2 regions of the Aerococcus mictus genome follow, and region 2 is predicted to be linked to the other one. Evidence: predicted binding sites of a transcription regulator. Region 2 holds the regulator's gene; the other holds the start of a gene.

Region 1 (8,471 bases), 1.7 Mb from region 2:
ATTGAAGAGACTGGGATTTCCTCGGATTTCCAACAAGCTATTTTTGACCGGGAAGCCATTAGTGATACGGTCTTTGACCAGGGCATCGCCATGCCGCATACAGTGGTTGATGATTTCGGTCAAATTATTCTATTGATTGGCCAAGTGGAAGCTGATATCCAAGAAAAGGGCCGCCCCATTGACCTGGTCTTTCTCTTAGGGATTCCCAGTCAGACCAACCAAGTCATGGATGAGTTACTGATTAATATATATGAAGCTATTTTTGCGGTGGCTAATAACCAGGCCTTAAAAGCCCTGTTAAAGACCACGCATTCGCTGGAAGACATTCAAGATATTTTACAAGGAGATGACGGATTGTGAGCTTTATGATCGTATTTGGCGGGATGGCCTTACTTGCCTACTTAGGCCAGGCTTTTCTTGGTTTCCTGCAAATCAAACACTTTAACCAAGTTTACCAAGACCTGCGTAAACAAGGCAAAGTCGCCATTGGGAGACGGTCTGGCAAGATTCGCCAGGGCACTATCGTGATGTTTGCAGTCAATGACCAAGCCAAAATCCTCGATGCATATAAGATGCAAGGGGTAACGGTATTAGCAAAATTCAAGCGCCTCCCCCAATATATTGGTCAAGACCTCTATCTGATCGATCGCAAGCATCCCTTGGTACAGAAAGAAAATAAATTAACTCAAATTGCCATGGAAGACGCCCGTGAAGTCTACATTCGGGTGGAAATCGGTGACTACAAGGAAGAAAAACCGCAATCCACCTTCAAACAATTAGGCAATTTTGCCACTCAGATGAAATACACACTGTCAAATAAAGTTAAAGGACGTGGATAAAAAATGGAATATATTGTTAAATTTGCGGAAGGGTTTATGAACCTCTTCCAAACCGGTGCCGATAACTTCATCGCCTGGATGGGGTCCATTGTTCCCCTGGTATTAATGTTAATGGTTGCCATGAACGCTGTGATTAACCTCTTAGGGGAAGAACGCGTGACCAGCTTAGCCCGGGTGGCTTCTAAGAATGTCTTTACCCGTTACATGATCTTACCCTTTGTGTCTGCCTTTATGTTAGGTAACCCCATGTCAATGACTATGGGACGTTTCCTTCCTGAATTCTATAAACCAGGTTACATTGCTGCACAAATGCAATTTTGCCACACCTCCAACGGGGTCTTTCCTCATATTAACCCAGGTGAATTATTCGTTTGGTTAGGGATTGCCCAAGGGATTGAAGCTTTAGGCCTTAACCAAATGGAACTAGCGATTCGCTACCTCTTAGTAGGGTTAGTGATGAACTTTGTTGGTGGTTGGGTCACCGACTTTATCACCGCGCGTGTATGTAAACAACAAGGGATTACCCTATCAAAAACCGTTGACGGAGACATTAATTAAGGAGAATTATCATGAGTGAATACAAAAGCATAAAAATTGTTAAAGGATCAGGTGGCTTCGGTGGCCCCCTAGTCATCACCCCAACCGAAGAAAAACACAAATTCATTTATGTGGTTGGTGGCGGCGAACGTCCAGCCATTGTGGACCGTATTGAAGAACTTTCCGGGATGGAAGCGGTTAACGGTTTTAAAACCTCGATTCCTGATGAAGAAATTGCCCTAGCTATTATTGACTGTGGGGGAACCCTCCGCTGTGGGATCTATCCGAAGAAGGGGATTCCTACCGTTAATATTATCGCTACTGGGAAGTCAGGCCCTCTCGCCCAATACATCACTGAAGAGATCTATGTCTCAAACGTTGGTGTCAACCAAATTGGCCTAGCTGATGGCAGCCAAGAACCAGTTAGTGAAGTAGCGGCTAGCCAAGCAGCTGACCAAGCGGAAGATAGTGGAGAAAAGGCTGGCTACGACACCTCTAAGAAGATTACCGAACAAACTGAAAATCCTAGCTTTATCGCTAAAATCGGTATGGGCGCTGGTAAAATTGTTGCCGTCTTCAACCAATCCGCCCGGGAAGCCATTGAAACCATGTTACATACCGTGATTCCTTTCATGGCCTTTGTTTCCTTACTGATTGGACTTATCCAAGGGTCAGGGGTTGGTGACTGGATCGCTCGTGCCTTAACCCCACTGGCTGGGAATGGTATTGGCCTAGTGGTCATTGGTTTTGTCTGCTCCCTCCCATTCTTATCACCATTACTGGGACCTGGCGCGGTAATCAGCCAAATCGTTGGGACCTTAATCGGGGTAGAAATTGGTAAGGGCAATATTCCTCCACAACTAGCCCTACCGGCTCTCTTTGCCATCAATACCCAAAACGGTTGTGACTTTATCCCGGTTGGTTTAGGTTTAGCTGAAGCTTCTTCTGAAACCGTTGAAGTCGGCGTGCCTGCTATCCTCTACTCCCGTTTCCTAAACGGTGTACCTCGTGTCCTAGTGGCATGGTTAGCAAGTATTGGTCTCTATAGCTAATCGAAGAAGAATTGCGCTCATCAAACAAAAGTACAGAAAGGAAATCTACGATGACTATTTATCAAACAGAAGTAAAAAATATTGGTGCCGATGCTGAATTATTTAAAAGTGAAAACATGATCATCCTCTTTGGAGAAGACGCCCCCGCTGACTTAGCTGACTATTGCTATAATATCGACGTTAACCCTATCCAAGGGACCATTGAAGCTGGGCAAACTATCTCATTTGATGACCAAGACTATAAAATCACTGCTGTTGGTAGCGTCGTAGAGAAAAACCTGACTAACTTAGGCCACATTTCCGTGCGCTTCGACAATTCAACTGATGCTGATTTAGCCGGAACCATCTATGTGGAACACAAAGAGCTTCCAGAAATTACGATCGGTACCAAGGTAACGATTCATTAAGAGAAAACGAAAAGTCCACTCACTATGTAGGGGTGGACTTTTACTTATTAGTAAATGGTAGAAGAAATCAAACTAACAAAAAACCAGCGCCCCCTAAGCTCATTTAGCTTCGACAGGCGCTGGTTACTTTTTTATTCTATTTTAAAGCGTCAACAATAGCTTTGTTGAAGGCAGGGAGGTCGTCTGGGGTACGGCTAGAAATGATACCAGAGTCATCGATAACCACTTCTTCATCAAAGTAATTGGCACCGGCATTCTTCACGTCAACGGCAACTTGGGCCACAGCGGTAATGTCTTTACCGTGGAGCACATCTGCGTTGACTAAGAGTTGTGGGCCGTGGCAGATGGTGAAGATGGGTTTATGTTTGTAAGCGAAGTGACGGACAAAGTTCAAAACATCTTCATACTTACGGATTTTATCGGGAGAATAACCGCCAGGAATCAGTAAAGCATCAAAGTCTTCGCCTTTAGCAGTGTCAATGCCGACTTCAATTTCGACTTCCGTACCATCACTTTTACCAGTCACAGTAGCACCTTTTTCTAAACCGACAGGCACCACTTGATGACCCGCTGCTTCGAGCGCTTCCTTTGGTGAGGTGTATTCAGAATCTTCGAAGAGGTCGGTCATAATACTTGCAATTTTTGCCATAAGTTTGTTTCCTCCTTATTGGTCTTTCTGCGTCAGTGGCTCAACTGATAATCCACTGACCAATAGCTTGTCTTTTTACGACTACATTTTTATCCTAGCATGACTGGGTTAGAATTGCGAACCTCGTGCTCATTCGCTATTAAATCAGGGGAGGACATTGTTTTCGATCAAATTGCTCACTCCCTACATTTCTTCCATAACAATATAGTTATCTCAAGGCCTTAAACTTACTATTTTACATGTTGTGAATATAAGCACATAATAGATTTGTGAGAACTATTTCTTTTACAGTATAAAATTGTTGACAAAATAGCTTAAAAAGGAGAGATTGCATGAACCGAGTTTGTGAATTATTAAATATTGAGTATCCGATTTTCCAAGGGTCCATGGCGGGTGTCGCTGAAGCTCCCCTAGCTGGCGCTGTTTCTGAAGCCGGTGGTTTAGGGGTTATTGCTACCGCTGGCCGTAAAGGGGACTGGTTACGTGAACAAATCAAAGCTGTCCGCGAAATCACTGACAAGACCTTTGCTGTTAACTTAATGTTAATGTCTCACAACACCGAAGAAATCATGGAAGTGATTATCGACGAAGGCATTAAAGTGGTAACAACTGGCGCTGGGAATGCTGCGCCTTTAATCGCGCCTCTACATGAAGCTGGGATTAAAGTGGTTCCTGTGGTAGCTAACGCCCGTCAAGCCAAGAAAATGGAAGACGCTGGTGCTGATGCTGTTGTCTGTGAAGGAACCGAAGCTGGGGGCCACGTGGGCGAAGTCACTACCATGCCTTTAGCCCGTGCGGTGATTGCTGCAGTGGATATTCCTGTTATCATTGCTGGTGGGATTTCTGACGGCCATGGTTTAGCCGCAGCCTTTGCTCTTGGTGGTGAAGGGGTTCAATTAGGAACCGTCTTCTGTGCCAGTGAAGAAGCTCCAATTGCCCAAGGTTACAAGAAAGCTATCGTTAACTGTGGTTTAACCGATACAGTGGTTGTGGGTCGTTCCATCGGCGCCCCTGTCCGTTTAATCCAAAATGACATGGTCGCTAAGCTTCAAGAAGAAATCGACAACGGTTCAACCCGTGACGAATTCGAAAAATCCAACCTCCAAATGTTACTAACCGCTATTACCAAAGGTGACACCGAAAAGGGTATCGTTACCATCGGGCAAGTAGCCGGTAACATCACCGAAATTCGCCCAGTCAAAGAAATTATTAACAGCATCGTCGAAGAAGCCCGCGAAGCTTTGAAAAACATGCCGAGTTTGTAATAGAGTGTGACAAGCGCGCCAAAGAGCAAGACCACTGGAAGAAAACGACATAAGAATTATTACAGAGAATTCGTTGTCGTTTTCTGAAGTGGACGCTTGCTCTGCGCTTGGAACACGTTTTAGTAGAGTGCGACCGGCATACACTTGTACACATTCAAAAGGACTAGGAATTTTTACCTAGTCCTTTTGTCGTCATGGATAATATTTCTAATGGATCCGTTTATTTGCGTGATGATTTCATGTCTTCCTCTTCCAGTAAAAGATCATTTTGTTTACAATCGTCGGCATATTGTAAGATAGCTGGATTTTCAAAGAGGTTCTCTTTGACCGGGGTGTAAACAATGCTTCCGTTATCGTAGCGTTCAACCGAAAATTTCATTCCCCTACTAATCTTATCGCTATCAGGTAGGGGAAGAACTAATGAATTTCCAACCTGTCTAACTTGAACTTCCAAATGAATGACCTCCTAGTTATAAAAGTTGTGACCTAAGCTTAATGCACTTCCTCCCCAATCAACCCCGCTTGATAAGCTTCAATCAGGGCTTTCAGAGCTTGGACCTGGCAAGTGAGTTGCTTACCGATATCAGTTTCTCTAACTGAGATCCGTTCCAACTCCTTGTCGACCACGCGGCGGGTGGATTCGATATCGGTTTCGTACTTGATGGCGTCTTCCTTACCGTGGAAGGGGTGGTGGGCCACTAGCTGCATACCATAGGAATTATAGAGCAGGGTAAAGCCGCCCAGTCCGGTGGTCTTTTGATAGGCGCGAGCAAAGCCACCGTCGATCACGATCATCTTGCCTTCCGCCTTAATGGCGTCCTCCCCGTCCTTGGCCTTGATGGGGGTGTGGCCGTTAATGATATGGCCCTTGTCAGGATCGATGTCGAACTCTTCTAGAACTCGGCGGACAAAGTCGATATCTTCCCGCCAGGAGTAGTAAACATTGCGGTGTTCCTGGTGGGTTTCCTTATCGGCGATAAAGTAGCGTTCAAAGGTAGCCATTTGTTTCTTACCGAAGAGGGCCGACCCTTCGCCCTGCCAGAGGTACCAGGCGAAGTCGAGGTCGGGGTTCTTACTTTCATCACTTTGGCGTTGGGCATACATGCGCCGGACTACCTGGTCAAACTTATCCAAGAGGTCTTGGCCAGCCAGGGTTTCCCCATCAATGGTAGCCGCCATAAAGCTGCCGTCCTCATTCATGGGGATACAGCCGTGGAACATGAGATTATTGTTATAAATCTTATACATAGATCCTTTATTAATCAAGAAGGCCACGTGCTTTTGGAGACGTTCGCTATCCAGAAAGGCGGCTTGGAGGGCTTCCATGACCGCATCCTCTTCTTCAGTCAAGGCATAGGGGTCTTTTGGATCCACAGTGGGGAAAGAGGTATTGACTAAAGGATAGGTCTTGCCTTGCCAGTTAATGGTTCCCGCCTGGTAGTCGATCTTATCTAAAAGCAGGCGGTTGTCACAGCCGAATTCAGGATGGCGGCGGATAACTTGAGACTCTAACTTAAACTGAATAATGGCCATGGCCAGCTGCATCCGGGCCAATTGTTCGACTTCATCATGGTGGTAGTCATGGTCTTGGGCCAGTTTGGGCATAAAGCCCGTTAAGTCAGCATCCCGGTAAACTGTGTCTGCTAAATTGACCAAAGGCCGGAGGGGGATTCCGTAGGCGTGTTCAATCACAGAGAGATTATCATAGCGGGCCTGGATCCGAACCACATTGGCGATTAATGCCTTGGACCCCGAAGCAGCGCCCATCCAAATCATGTCGTGGTTGCCCCATTCAATGTCTAAGGAATTCTTCTCCATGAGGAGGTCTAAGATTCGGTCGGGAGCAGGCCCGCGGTCATAAATGTCGCCTAAGATGTGGAGGTGGTCGACCACCAGTTCCCGGATCAATTCCGCCAGGCAGGTGATTAGCCGGGGCGCTTCGTCCAGGTCAATGACCGATTGGATGATGCGCTTATAGTAGTGTTCCTTGTTGGAGAGGATGGAGTCCTTGAAGATCAACTCATCCATAATATAGGCCATATCCGGGTTCATGGCCTTGTGAACCTTGGACCGGGTGTACTTGGAGACCACAAATTGGGTCAATTCCACCAGCCGGCTAGTGGTCAGGGTGTAGAACTCATCGATTTCCTCCTGACTCTCCATCTCCTTAGTCAGAGCACGAAGTTTCTCTTCCGGGTAGTAGATAATGGTGGCCAGTTCAGCCCGGCGCTTGGTGGATAGGCGGTCGCCGAAGATTTCGTTGATCTTTTCCTTAATATTTCCCGATCCATTGCGCAGGACATGGTTGACGGCGTCGAATTCGCCGTGCAGGTCGGTCATAAAGTGCTCGGTGCCTTTGGGGAGCGACATAATCGCTTCTAAGTTAATCATTTCCGTAGATGCGGCGGCCTTGTTGGGAAATTTCTCGGCCAGTAATTGTAAGAATGCAGGACTAAATGCCATGGGACTTTCCTTCCTCTCTAGGCGCCCAGGGAGCCATTTAAACTCGCTGGCGCTGTCAATCTCTTTCTATTCTACCTGAAAGCGTTATCGATTTGCCTTTACAGGGAATGATTTAAAAATTATTTAGAGATTATAGCATTATTTCGAAAATTTGGTTAAAATATGGATGAAAGCGTTTTTAAAATGATAATGAAGCCAAAAAGGGGGGCGGTCGACTTTCTTTTCTAGTAAATGGATAAGCTGTTAAGCTTTGGAAAGGTAAGTGATTCAATGAGTATTGTACAAGGCCTGCTGGGTCTACTGGTCATTTTTGGCTTGTGTTATTTTCTGTCCTTTGACCGGAAAAATATTAAGTATAAGAATGTTGCTATTATGTTAGTTGCTGAGGTGGTCCTGGCCCTAGTCCTGTTTCGGACCAGCTTAGGTTTAACTATTTTGAATGGGATTGCTAGCGGGATGGACTGGCTGATGGCCCAAGGGATTGAAGGGGTCAACTTCGTCTTTGGCGGAATCCAACTGACCGCTGACGGCTTTGTCTTCTTCCTCCACGTTCTAGCGCCCCTGGTCTTTATTACCGCCTTGATCGGGGTTTTAAACTGGCTGGGCGTCCTGCCCTTTGTGGTCAAGTGGGTTGGCTTTGGCATCAATAAACTGACCGGAGCTGGGGAACTGGAATCTTACTTCCCGATTGCCTCCACCGTCTTTGGGACCCCGACTAACTATCTGTCGGTTGTCGACCAAGTCAGACGGGCTAGCGAGAAGCAATTATTTACCCTGGCAGTCATTCCCATGTCCGTGGTGACGGTCTCCATGCTGGCGGCCTATATGAAATTAGTCAAGCCCCAATACGTGGTGGTGGGTGTTCTCATGCAACTCCTGTCGGCCTTAGCGGTTTCTGTGATCGTTAACCCCTATAATGACAAGGAAGAGATTGACAAGGGGACCCAGGCCTACCAAGAACGAGAAGGCATTGAAGGCGACCAAGCTGAAGAAGCTCAAGGGGAAAAGGAAAAAGAACCCTTCTTCTCCATGCTGAGTGACTACATGGTGACCGGATGGAATACGGCCGTGATCGTGGCTGTTATGCTGATTGGTTTCGTGGCTTTGATTTCCATGTTGAACAGTCTCTTTGAAGGGCTGATCAATATTTCCTTTACCGAGTTAGTCGGCTATGTCTTCTCCCCATTCGCTTTCTTGATGGGTGTTCCTAAAGAAGACATGGTCCAAGCCGGTTCAGTCATGGCCCAAAAAGTCCTAGC
Region 2 (8,471 bases):
CATTTGTCCTCTGATTAATGCTAGACGCCAAACCGTTTTTGCTATGGCTTATGATAGTGATGGGCAGGAAGTAGAAGGACTAACTATGGGGCATTACCGTCTAGCAGACTGGCTGGACCAGTTAAAGACAGCTTATCCAGACCAAAACTTGTATTTCATCAGTTCGGACATTGACCAGTTTGAGGAGCTGATTCAAGAACATTTAGGCGAGCAAGCCAAATTATTGCCGGCAGAAAAAGGGGTTATCCACGCTCCCTTACTGGCTAAGCTAGAACTAGAGGAAGAGGATGTCGCCACTTTCTTACCAGACTATGCTAAATTAGCAGAAGCCGAAGAGCGTTGGGAGGAGAAACACCCCGAAGAAGCGGAAGCAAACCGAGGCCATTATGTGGAAAGAATGCTTTGATCGTTGGCTATTTCAGCTGGGCAATAAAATTACCCAGTTATTTGCTGATGAACCCGGCCAGGCTTTGAGTCAGCAGATCGATTTGGATAAGGCTACTTTGACTTTTGGCCTAGACCAGGAGCTTGATTTAGCTATCTCCGATTCGGAGTGGATTGACCAAATGGTGGCTTTGGAGCGGGCGGCTTATGATGGGCATCAGATGTGGTCCAAGAAGGATATCTATAATGATATGCTTTACAATCCGTCAACATTTTACCTACAAGCCTTTAAGGAAAAAGAACTGCTGGCCTTTGTGGGTTGTCGGCGGGACAAAGAATCGATTCACATTTCGAATTTAGCGGTACTACCAAGCTACCAGTCCTTAGGGATTGGGTCCAAGCTCTTAGACTTGGTCAAACACTTAGCTCCTGAGCTGGAACGTGACTCGATAACCCTAGAAGTGCGTTTATCCAATGAAGGTGCCAAGAAATTCTATCTACGAGAGGGGTTTAAGGCAACAGGAAAGATGGTGCGTTATTATCGTGATAATCATGAAGATGCGCTTACTTTGACTTGGCAAAATGAAGCCCACCAGGTTGCCCAAGAAGATGAAGCAAATCATAGTCTACCACCGACCGGAGGCCAAACAGATTCCCGGGATTAGTCAGCAGGTGCTGGCTTTTTACCAGGAGGCTTTTGACCATATGCCCCATATCGCCAGGGATTGGTTGGAGCGGGGCTTAGCCAGTCCGCGACTCTATTTATTCTTCTTGCTAGATGAAAAGCAAGTTGTTTTAGCGGCAGCCACTTTTCAATTGTTGGCTGATGAAGGGGAATTACTGCATTTTGCAGTCAGCCCCCAAAGACGGCGCCAGGGTTTGGGGGCCTTTCTTTTGGCTCAGGCCCTGGTCCACTTGGAAGAACAAGGCTTAACCCGTTGTTTCTTAGAAGTCCGCGCTCACAATATCCCTGCTCAGGCCTTGTATGAGAGCCAGCGCTTTAAGTGTATTGACCAACGCAAAAACTATTATCAAGATAATCATGAAGATGCAAAAGTTTATTTATGGGAGAGATCGACCAGTGACAACAATATTGGGAATCGAATCAAGCTGTGACGAAACCGGTGCAGCAATCGTTATTGATGGCAAAGAGATGAAGTGTAATGTCGTTGCCACACAAATAAAAAGTCATATGCGGTTTGGTGGGGTAGTCCCAGAGATCGCTAGCCGCCACCATGTTGAGCAAATTACTCAGGTGATTGATTACGCCATGAAGGAAGCAGACGTGACCTGGCCAGAGATTGATGCTGTGGCGGTTACCAAGGGGCCTGGCTTAGTAGGCTCTTTACTTATTGGGATCACTGCCGCCAAAACCCTGGCCTTTGCCCATGACAAACCCTTAATCGGCGTCAACCATATGGCAGGGCATATCTACGCCAATAATATATCTGATCAAATGGTTTTCCCTTTATTAGCCTTAGTGGTTAGTGGGGGACATACTGAATTGGTCTATATGAAAGAAGACGGCCACTATCAAAAAATCGGTGATACCCGTGATGACGCTGTGGGGGAAGCCTATGATAAGGTCGGCCGTATTTTAGGGGTTCCTTATCCTGGGGGTAAACGCATGGATGAAATGGCCCAAGAAGGGCAGGCCATTTATGACTATCCACGTCCCATGATCAATGAGGATAATTTTGACTTTTCATATAGTGGACTGAAATCAGCGGTCATTAACCATGCCCATAATGCGGAACAAAAAGGGGAAAAATTAAATCCTAATGATGTGGCAGCCAGCTTCCAAGCAGCGGCTGTTGAGGTCCTAGTAACTAAAACCATGCGGGCCATCGCTGCTTACCCGGTCAAACAATTAGTGGTTGCCGGAGGCGTGGCCGCGAATTCTTCACTTAGACAGGAACTAGAAAGTCATCTAGCCAAAGAACATCCTGAAGTGCGCCTCTCCTACCCACCATTAAGTTTATGTGGGGATAATGGCGCCATGATTGCAGCAGCTGCCTACCCGCAATACCAAAAGGGCGACTTTGTCGGCTTGGACTTGGATGCTAACCCTGGTTTAGACTTAGGTGATGAAAATTAGTCGCCTTTAAGCAACGGCCAATTGATTGTCAGGGAAAGCTTGAGGAGGAAAGATGGTCTTAATTGGTTTAGAAGTTACTTTTATCATTGACCAAGCTTATACTTTGAAGGATAAGCGCCGGATCGTCAAAAGTATGGTGGAACGGGCCCAACAACGAGAAAAGATGACTGCTGCTGAAATTGCTGACTTAGACTTAGTCAACCAAGCGGTGGTAGCTTTTGGCCTAGTCTCTAATTCATACAGCAAGAGCCGGCAACGCTTGCTGAACTATCTCGATAAAATTGAAGACTGGTATCCCATTGAGGTCATTCATACCGAATGGCTTGAAGCTTAAAAAGAAAAGGTATGCTTACAGGAGGACTGCTTCTTGAGTCCTGGTGTAGGCATGCCTTTTTATCTTTATTGGTCAAAGTCTTCCAACTGACTTTGAACGGTTTCCCATTCCTTAAAGAGCGCTTCTTGTTGGGCTTGTTTGTCTTTAAGAGATTGGTCGAGTTGGTTTAATTCATAGTAATTTTGTAAAATGTCAGGATCAGTCATTTTTTCCTGGATCTCTGCTATTTCTTCATCTAAGCTTTCAATATTTGCTTCGATTTTTTCGCTTTGTCGTTGGAGTTTTCTTTCTTCTTTTTGGCGTTCCTTACGATTTTGATAGGCTTGGGCGGATTGGCTGGGTGCTGGTTTTTCTTCAGAAAGACTAGACTGGTCTGCTTTATTTTCTTCAGCTAGCCGTGCTTCCTGCTCGGCTTTTTTATTGAGGTAATAATCGTAATCGCCTAGGTAGAGGGTGGAACCCTCCGGACTGATTTCAAGCACTTGGGTGGCAATCCGATTAATAAAGTAGCGGTCGTGGCTGACGAATAGCAAGGTTCCATCATAGGCAATCAGGGCATTCTCTAAAATCTCCTTAGAATCGATATCCAAGTGGTTGGTCGGTTCGTCCAGTACTAAGAAATTATCATGATTAAAGGAAAGTTTGGCGAGGGCAAGCCGGGCCTTCTCGCCCCCACTCAGCATGGCGACAGATTTTTCCACGTCTTGGCCGGAGAAGAGGAAGGAACCCAGGATGGTACGAATGTTTTCCTCGTTAATGGTCGGATGGTCATCCCAAAGTTCATGGAGGACATCCTTATTGCTGTGGAGCTTGGCTAATTCTTGGTCATAGTAGCCAATAGTCACATTAGCCCCATAGTGGATTTCCCCCTTGATGGCAGGGATTTCTTGGATAATGGTTTTTAAGAGGGTAGATTTACCCACGCCGTTGGGCCCCACCACTGCGATAGCTTGTTGCTTTCTAATATCCAGCTCAATCGGGTAGGAGAGTAAGTGATCATCGTAACCAATGCCTAGCTGGTCGGCGGTAAGGACCACATTGCCACTAGACTTGTCCGTGAGGAATTGAATATGGGGACTTTTTTCGTCTTGCTTAGGCTTTTCGATTTTGGGCATCTTTTCGAGTTGCTTACGTCGACTCTGGGCCATCTTAGTGGTCGAGGCTCTAACAAGGTTACGGGCCACATAGTCTTCTAACTTAGCGATTTTCTTTTGTTGTTTATCATAGGCCTTTTGCCAGCTTTCGAGGCGGACGGCTTTTTCTTTGAGGTAGAAGGAATAATTGCCCTTATAATATTCCATACTGTGGTTGGTCATTTCATAGGTTTCATTGGTGACATGGTCTAAGAAATAACGGTCGTGGCTGACAATTAATAAGGCTCCTGGATAAGAAGGCAGGTAGTCTTCTAGCCAGGTCAGGGTTTCAATGTCTAAGTGGTTGGTGGGTTCGTCGAGGATGAGAATATCGCGCTTTTCGAGGAGGACCTTGGCCAGGGCTAGCCGGGTCCGTTGACCACCAGATAATTGATTGATGGGTTTGTCGTAATCTGATTCGGGAAATTGAAAGCCGTGGAGGACCATGCGAATTTCGGAATCATAACCGTAAGCATTGCTTTGGTTGACTTCTTCTTGTAATTGGTCATAGCGTTTGAGGGCCTCTTGGTAGCTTGCTTCATCCTGGGCATCGGCCAAGTCTTGAGCGGCTTGCTCGGCATGGTGGATGAGGGCAATAGATTCTTTAAAAACCGACCGCATTTCTTCATAAATCGTCCGTTGACTGTTTTCAATGGCGGCATGTTGGTCCATGTAGGCAATGGTCTTACCCTTAGCCCGGGTGACTTGCCCTTGGTCAGGTTCTTCAATGCCTGCTAAGATTTTGAGTAGGGTGGATTTGCCGGTGCCGTTTCGCCCGACTAAGGCAGTACGACTATTATCTTGGATGGTCATTTGGACATCTTGGAAAAGAATATCGGAGCCAAAACGTCGCATGAGTTTTGATCCTTGTAATACAATCATTGGATCCTTTCCTCCTAAATCGTTTATTATTGTCTTCACTAGTGTATCATATTTTATCGACAGATATTTTTTGACTTTGTGAACTTTCCCTTAGAAAGGGGCGGGATTATTCACAAAGTTTTAAAATTAATGAAAATTAGCAGAAAAGATTTATGTGATTTTTCACAAAGTTCTTTCCATTTTATGATTTAGGTGATAAAATGTATTTGATATCTTGTGAAAAGGAGTGGAAACATGAAGGAAATTCCACGTGCAACGGCTAGGCGGTTACCGCTTTATTACCGTTACTTGCATAATTTTAAGAATATGGGTAAGACACGGATTTCTTCCAGCGAACTCAGTGAGGCGATCAAAGTGGACAGCGCCACTATTCGCCGGGATTTCTCACATTTTGGTGCCCTAGGGAAGCGTGGTTATGGCTATGATGTTGAAGCTCTATTGGACTTCTTTAGTCGCCAACTCTACCAAGACCGCCTCACCACAGTGGCTTTAATCGGGGTCGGTAATTTAGGGAACGCCTTATTAAATTATAACTTTAAACGGACCAATAATATCCGGATTGGGGCGGCCTTTGATATTAATCCTGAGATTGTAGGAACCGTCCATAGTGGGGTACCGGTTTACCCTATGAGTGAATTAAAGGAACGGATTCAAGAAATGGAAATTCTGATTGCTATTATGACCGTTCCGGAAAAAGTCGCTCAAGATACCGTGAGTGAATTAGGTGAAGCCGGTATTCAAGGCATCTTGAACTTTACGCCGGTGGTTTTAGATGTTCCTGAAGATATTCATGTCCAAAACGTCGATTTAGCCAATGAGTTGCAAACCCTGATTTACTATATCGGTAATCGAAATGGCAACAATAAAAAGAAAAATTAGTAGAACTAGCAAAAGTTAGCTAGAAACTGGTCAGACGATCAGGTCTAACTTATGTCAGTCGCTTAGTAAAGCCCTCTTAATGGAGGGCTTTTTCTTGTCATCAGTTTTTATAGAAAATTTTGCTTCTCTTTTAAATGCTATTGATGAGCATTCGTTCTGCTTTTGAATTTTGGTCGTTGAAAAGCCATGGCATCGGCTCGAGCCGAGGTCTCTCGCTTAGCGAACTTCAAACGTTTAGTACGGCTAATGCCTACTAAACGTAATTCACATCGCTTGCTTATTCATGGCTAACTACCTCATTCAAAGCGCCACTACTGCTCAACGCTATTTATCAAATAAATGCTATCAAAACATTACTCATCAATAGTAAAAATGAAAGTGCAAAGAGTTTAATCTATCTCAATTTCCTAATTTCAAAGATATATATACTTTTTAAATGATATTTTATATTTTTAAAGTGATAACAAGAAAAAAGGTCAAAAAAAGTCAACGAATTACTTGATTTATATCTGGAAATGTTTTACTATAAATATTGTAAGTTAGCAGTCGGAGATGATGAGTGCTAACAAATCATTAAAAGTGTTATTAATTAGTATGTGAAATTTGGAGGGATATTTTAAATGTTAAAGCCGTTAAATGAACGTGTGATTATTCAAGTCCAAGAAGAGGAAGAAAAAACTGCTTCTGGTATCGTTTTACCATCTGCTGCTAAAGAAAAACCTCAAGTAGGTCAAGTGGTAGCTGTTGCTGATGCTACTGATGATTACACCCCTCAAGTTAAAGTGGGCGACCAAGTTATTTTTGAAAAATACGCAGTAAGCGAAATCCGCTATGAAGGGGAAGATTACCTCATCATTAAAGAAAAAGATTTAACTGCTGTAGTTGAATAATCATTGACTGAACTTCGACAATCAACATAAAAAACATTGAATTCTCGATCATGCTTAGATTTAGAATAGGAGATAGATAGAATGGCCAAAGATATTAAATATTCAAGTGATGCAAGACAATCTTTAGTAGAAGGTATTGATAAATTAGCCAATACCGTGAAAGTGACCTTAGGGCCTAAGGGACGTAACGTTGTCCTAGAACGTAGCTATGGGTCCCCATTAATCACCAATGACGGGGTGACCATTGCTAAAGACGTTGAATTAGAAGATCACTTTGAAAACATGGGAGCTAAATTAGTTTCTGAAGTCGCTTCTAAGACTAATGATGTTGCTGGTGACGGGACAACTACCGCTACTATCCTAACCCAAGCCCTCGTCCATGAAGGTTTCAAAAATGTGACAGCAGGGGCAAATCCTGTGGGCATTCGTCGTGGGATGGATCAAGCTATCCGCAAGGCAGTAGAAGCTTTGAAAGAAATTTCTGTTCCAGTGAATGCTAAAGAATCCATTGCTAACGTTGCGGCAATTTCTTCCGGCGACCAAGAAGTAGGCCAATTAATTGCTGACGCTATGGAAAAAGTAGGCCAAGATGGTGTCATTACCATTGAAGAATCACAATCCATGGACACTGCCTTAGACGTTGTTGAAGGGATGCAATTTGACCGCGGTTACTTATCCCAATACTTTGTAACCGACAACGATAAGATGGAAGCTGTTCTCGATGATCCTTACATCCTGCTCACTGATAAGAAGATTTCTAATATCCAAGATATCCTTCCATTATTAGAACAAATCGTACAACAAGGTAAATCCTTATTATTAGTGGCTGACGATGTTGAAGGTGAAGCACTTCCTACTTTAGTCTTGAACAAAATTCGTGGAACCTTCAATGTTGTTGCTGTGAAAGCGCCTGGCTTTGGTGACCGTCGTAAAGAACAATTAGAAGACTTAGCTGTTCTTACCGGTGGTACAGTCATTACTGAAGACTTAGGTCTTGAATTGAAAGACACCAGCATTGATCAATTAGGTCAAGCTGCCCGTGTAACCATTACTAAAGACGATACCACCATTGTTGAAGGTAAGGGTAACAAGGAACAATTGGAACAACGTGTGGCTCATATCAGAAAACAAATTGAAGAAACTACTTCTGACTATGACCGTGAAAAATTACAAGAACGTCTTGCTAAATTAGCTGGTGGGGTTGCCGTTGTTCGCGTAGGTGCAGCCACCGAATCTGAACAAAAAGAACGTAAATTACGTATCGAAGACGCTTTAAACGCTACTCGTGCTGCGGTTGAAGAAGGTATCGTAGCTGGTGGTGGTACTGCTTTCATGAATATCCAAGACAAGGTGAAAGAAGTCGTTGACTCCTTAGAAGGTGACGAACAAACTGGTGCAGACATCGTGGTTCGTGCCCTCGAAACCCCACTACGTCAAATCGCTGAAAATGCTGGTCTAGAAGGTTCTGTCATTGTAGAACACATTCACGATAAAGACCAAGGTGTTGGTTACAACGCTGCTAGCGGTGAATGGGTAGACATGATTTCTGATGGTGTGGTTGACCCAACCAAGGTGTCACGTTCTGCTTTACAAAATGCAGGCTCAGTAGCTGGTTTGATTTTAACTACTGAAGCAGTTGTTGCTGACCATCCAGAAGAAAATGCAGGAAATGATGCAGCTGCAGGAGCAGGCGCACCAGGGATGTATTAATCCGAAAACTGAATAGGATAAAGATTGAAAAGCGCTTGGGAATTTCCCAAGCGCTTTTTCACAAAAAAAAGTAAGCTCAGATTAAGGAAATTTTCCTCAGTCAGAGCTTACTTTTTCTCTTTATCGTTTTTACCAAATATTATCTAAGATTAAGGTTTGGG

What was found. The regulator Rex, encoded in region 2, represses fermentation and respiration genes when NADH is low (regulators of the CRP and FNR family bind a similar motif). The targets are predictions, from matches to a motif close to TTGTGAANTANTTCACAA.
Region 1: a site for Rex is predicted at 3,727-3,744, ahead of DBT49_RS08665 (NAD(P)H-dependent flavin oxidoreductase). Genes of this name have one in related genera too.

The regions. Positions count from the first base shown of each region.
Region 1 covers NZ_CP132985.1:1,888,471-1,896,941, reverse strand. Annotated here, with positions in the region: gene DBT49_RS08695 (BglG family transcription antiterminator) at 1-360, shown strand, start outside; gene DBT49_RS08690 (transcriptional regulator GutM) at 357-839, shown strand; gene srlA (PTS glucitol/sorbitol transporter subunit IIC) at 843-1,397, shown strand; gene srlE (PTS glucitol/sorbitol transporter subunit IIB) at 1,409-2,428, shown strand; gene DBT49_RS08675 (PTS glucitol/sorbitol transporter subunit IIA) at 2,479-2,835, shown strand; gene DBT49_RS08670 (type 1 glutamine amidotransferase domain-containing protein) at 2,972-3,484, opposite strand; gene DBT49_RS08665 (NAD(P)H-dependent flavin oxidoreductase) at 3,817-4,749, shown strand; gene DBT49_RS08660 (hypothetical protein) at 4,970-5,203, opposite strand; gene DBT49_RS08655 (fructose-1,6-bisphosphatase) at 5,242-7,212, opposite strand; gene DBT49_RS08650 (NupC/NupG family nucleoside CNT transporter) at 7,483-8,471, shown strand, end outside.
Region 2 covers NZ_CP132985.1:237,552-246,022, forward strand. Annotated here, with positions in the region: gene tsaB (tRNA (adenosine(37)-N6)-threonylcarbamoyltransferase complex dimerization subunit type 1 TsaB) at 1-406, shown strand, start outside; gene rimI (ribosomal protein S18-alanine N-acetyltransferase) at 387-1,049, shown strand; gene rimI (ribosomal protein S18-alanine N-acetyltransferase) at 994-1,500, shown strand; gene tsaD (tRNA (adenosine(37)-N6)-threonylcarbamoyltransferase complex transferase subunit TsaD) at 1,466-2,482, shown strand; gene DBT49_RS01125 (DUF503 domain-containing protein) at 2,535-2,816, shown strand; gene DBT49_RS01130 (ABC-F family ATP-binding cassette domain-containing protein) at 2,882-4,831, opposite strand; gene DBT49_RS01135 (redox-sensing transcriptional repressor Rex) at 5,066-5,710, shown strand; gene DBT49_RS01140 (co-chaperone GroES) at 6,331-6,600, shown strand; gene groL (chaperonin GroEL) at 6,682-8,310, shown strand; gene DBT49_RS01150 (adenylosuccinate synthase) at 8,440-8,471, opposite strand, start outside.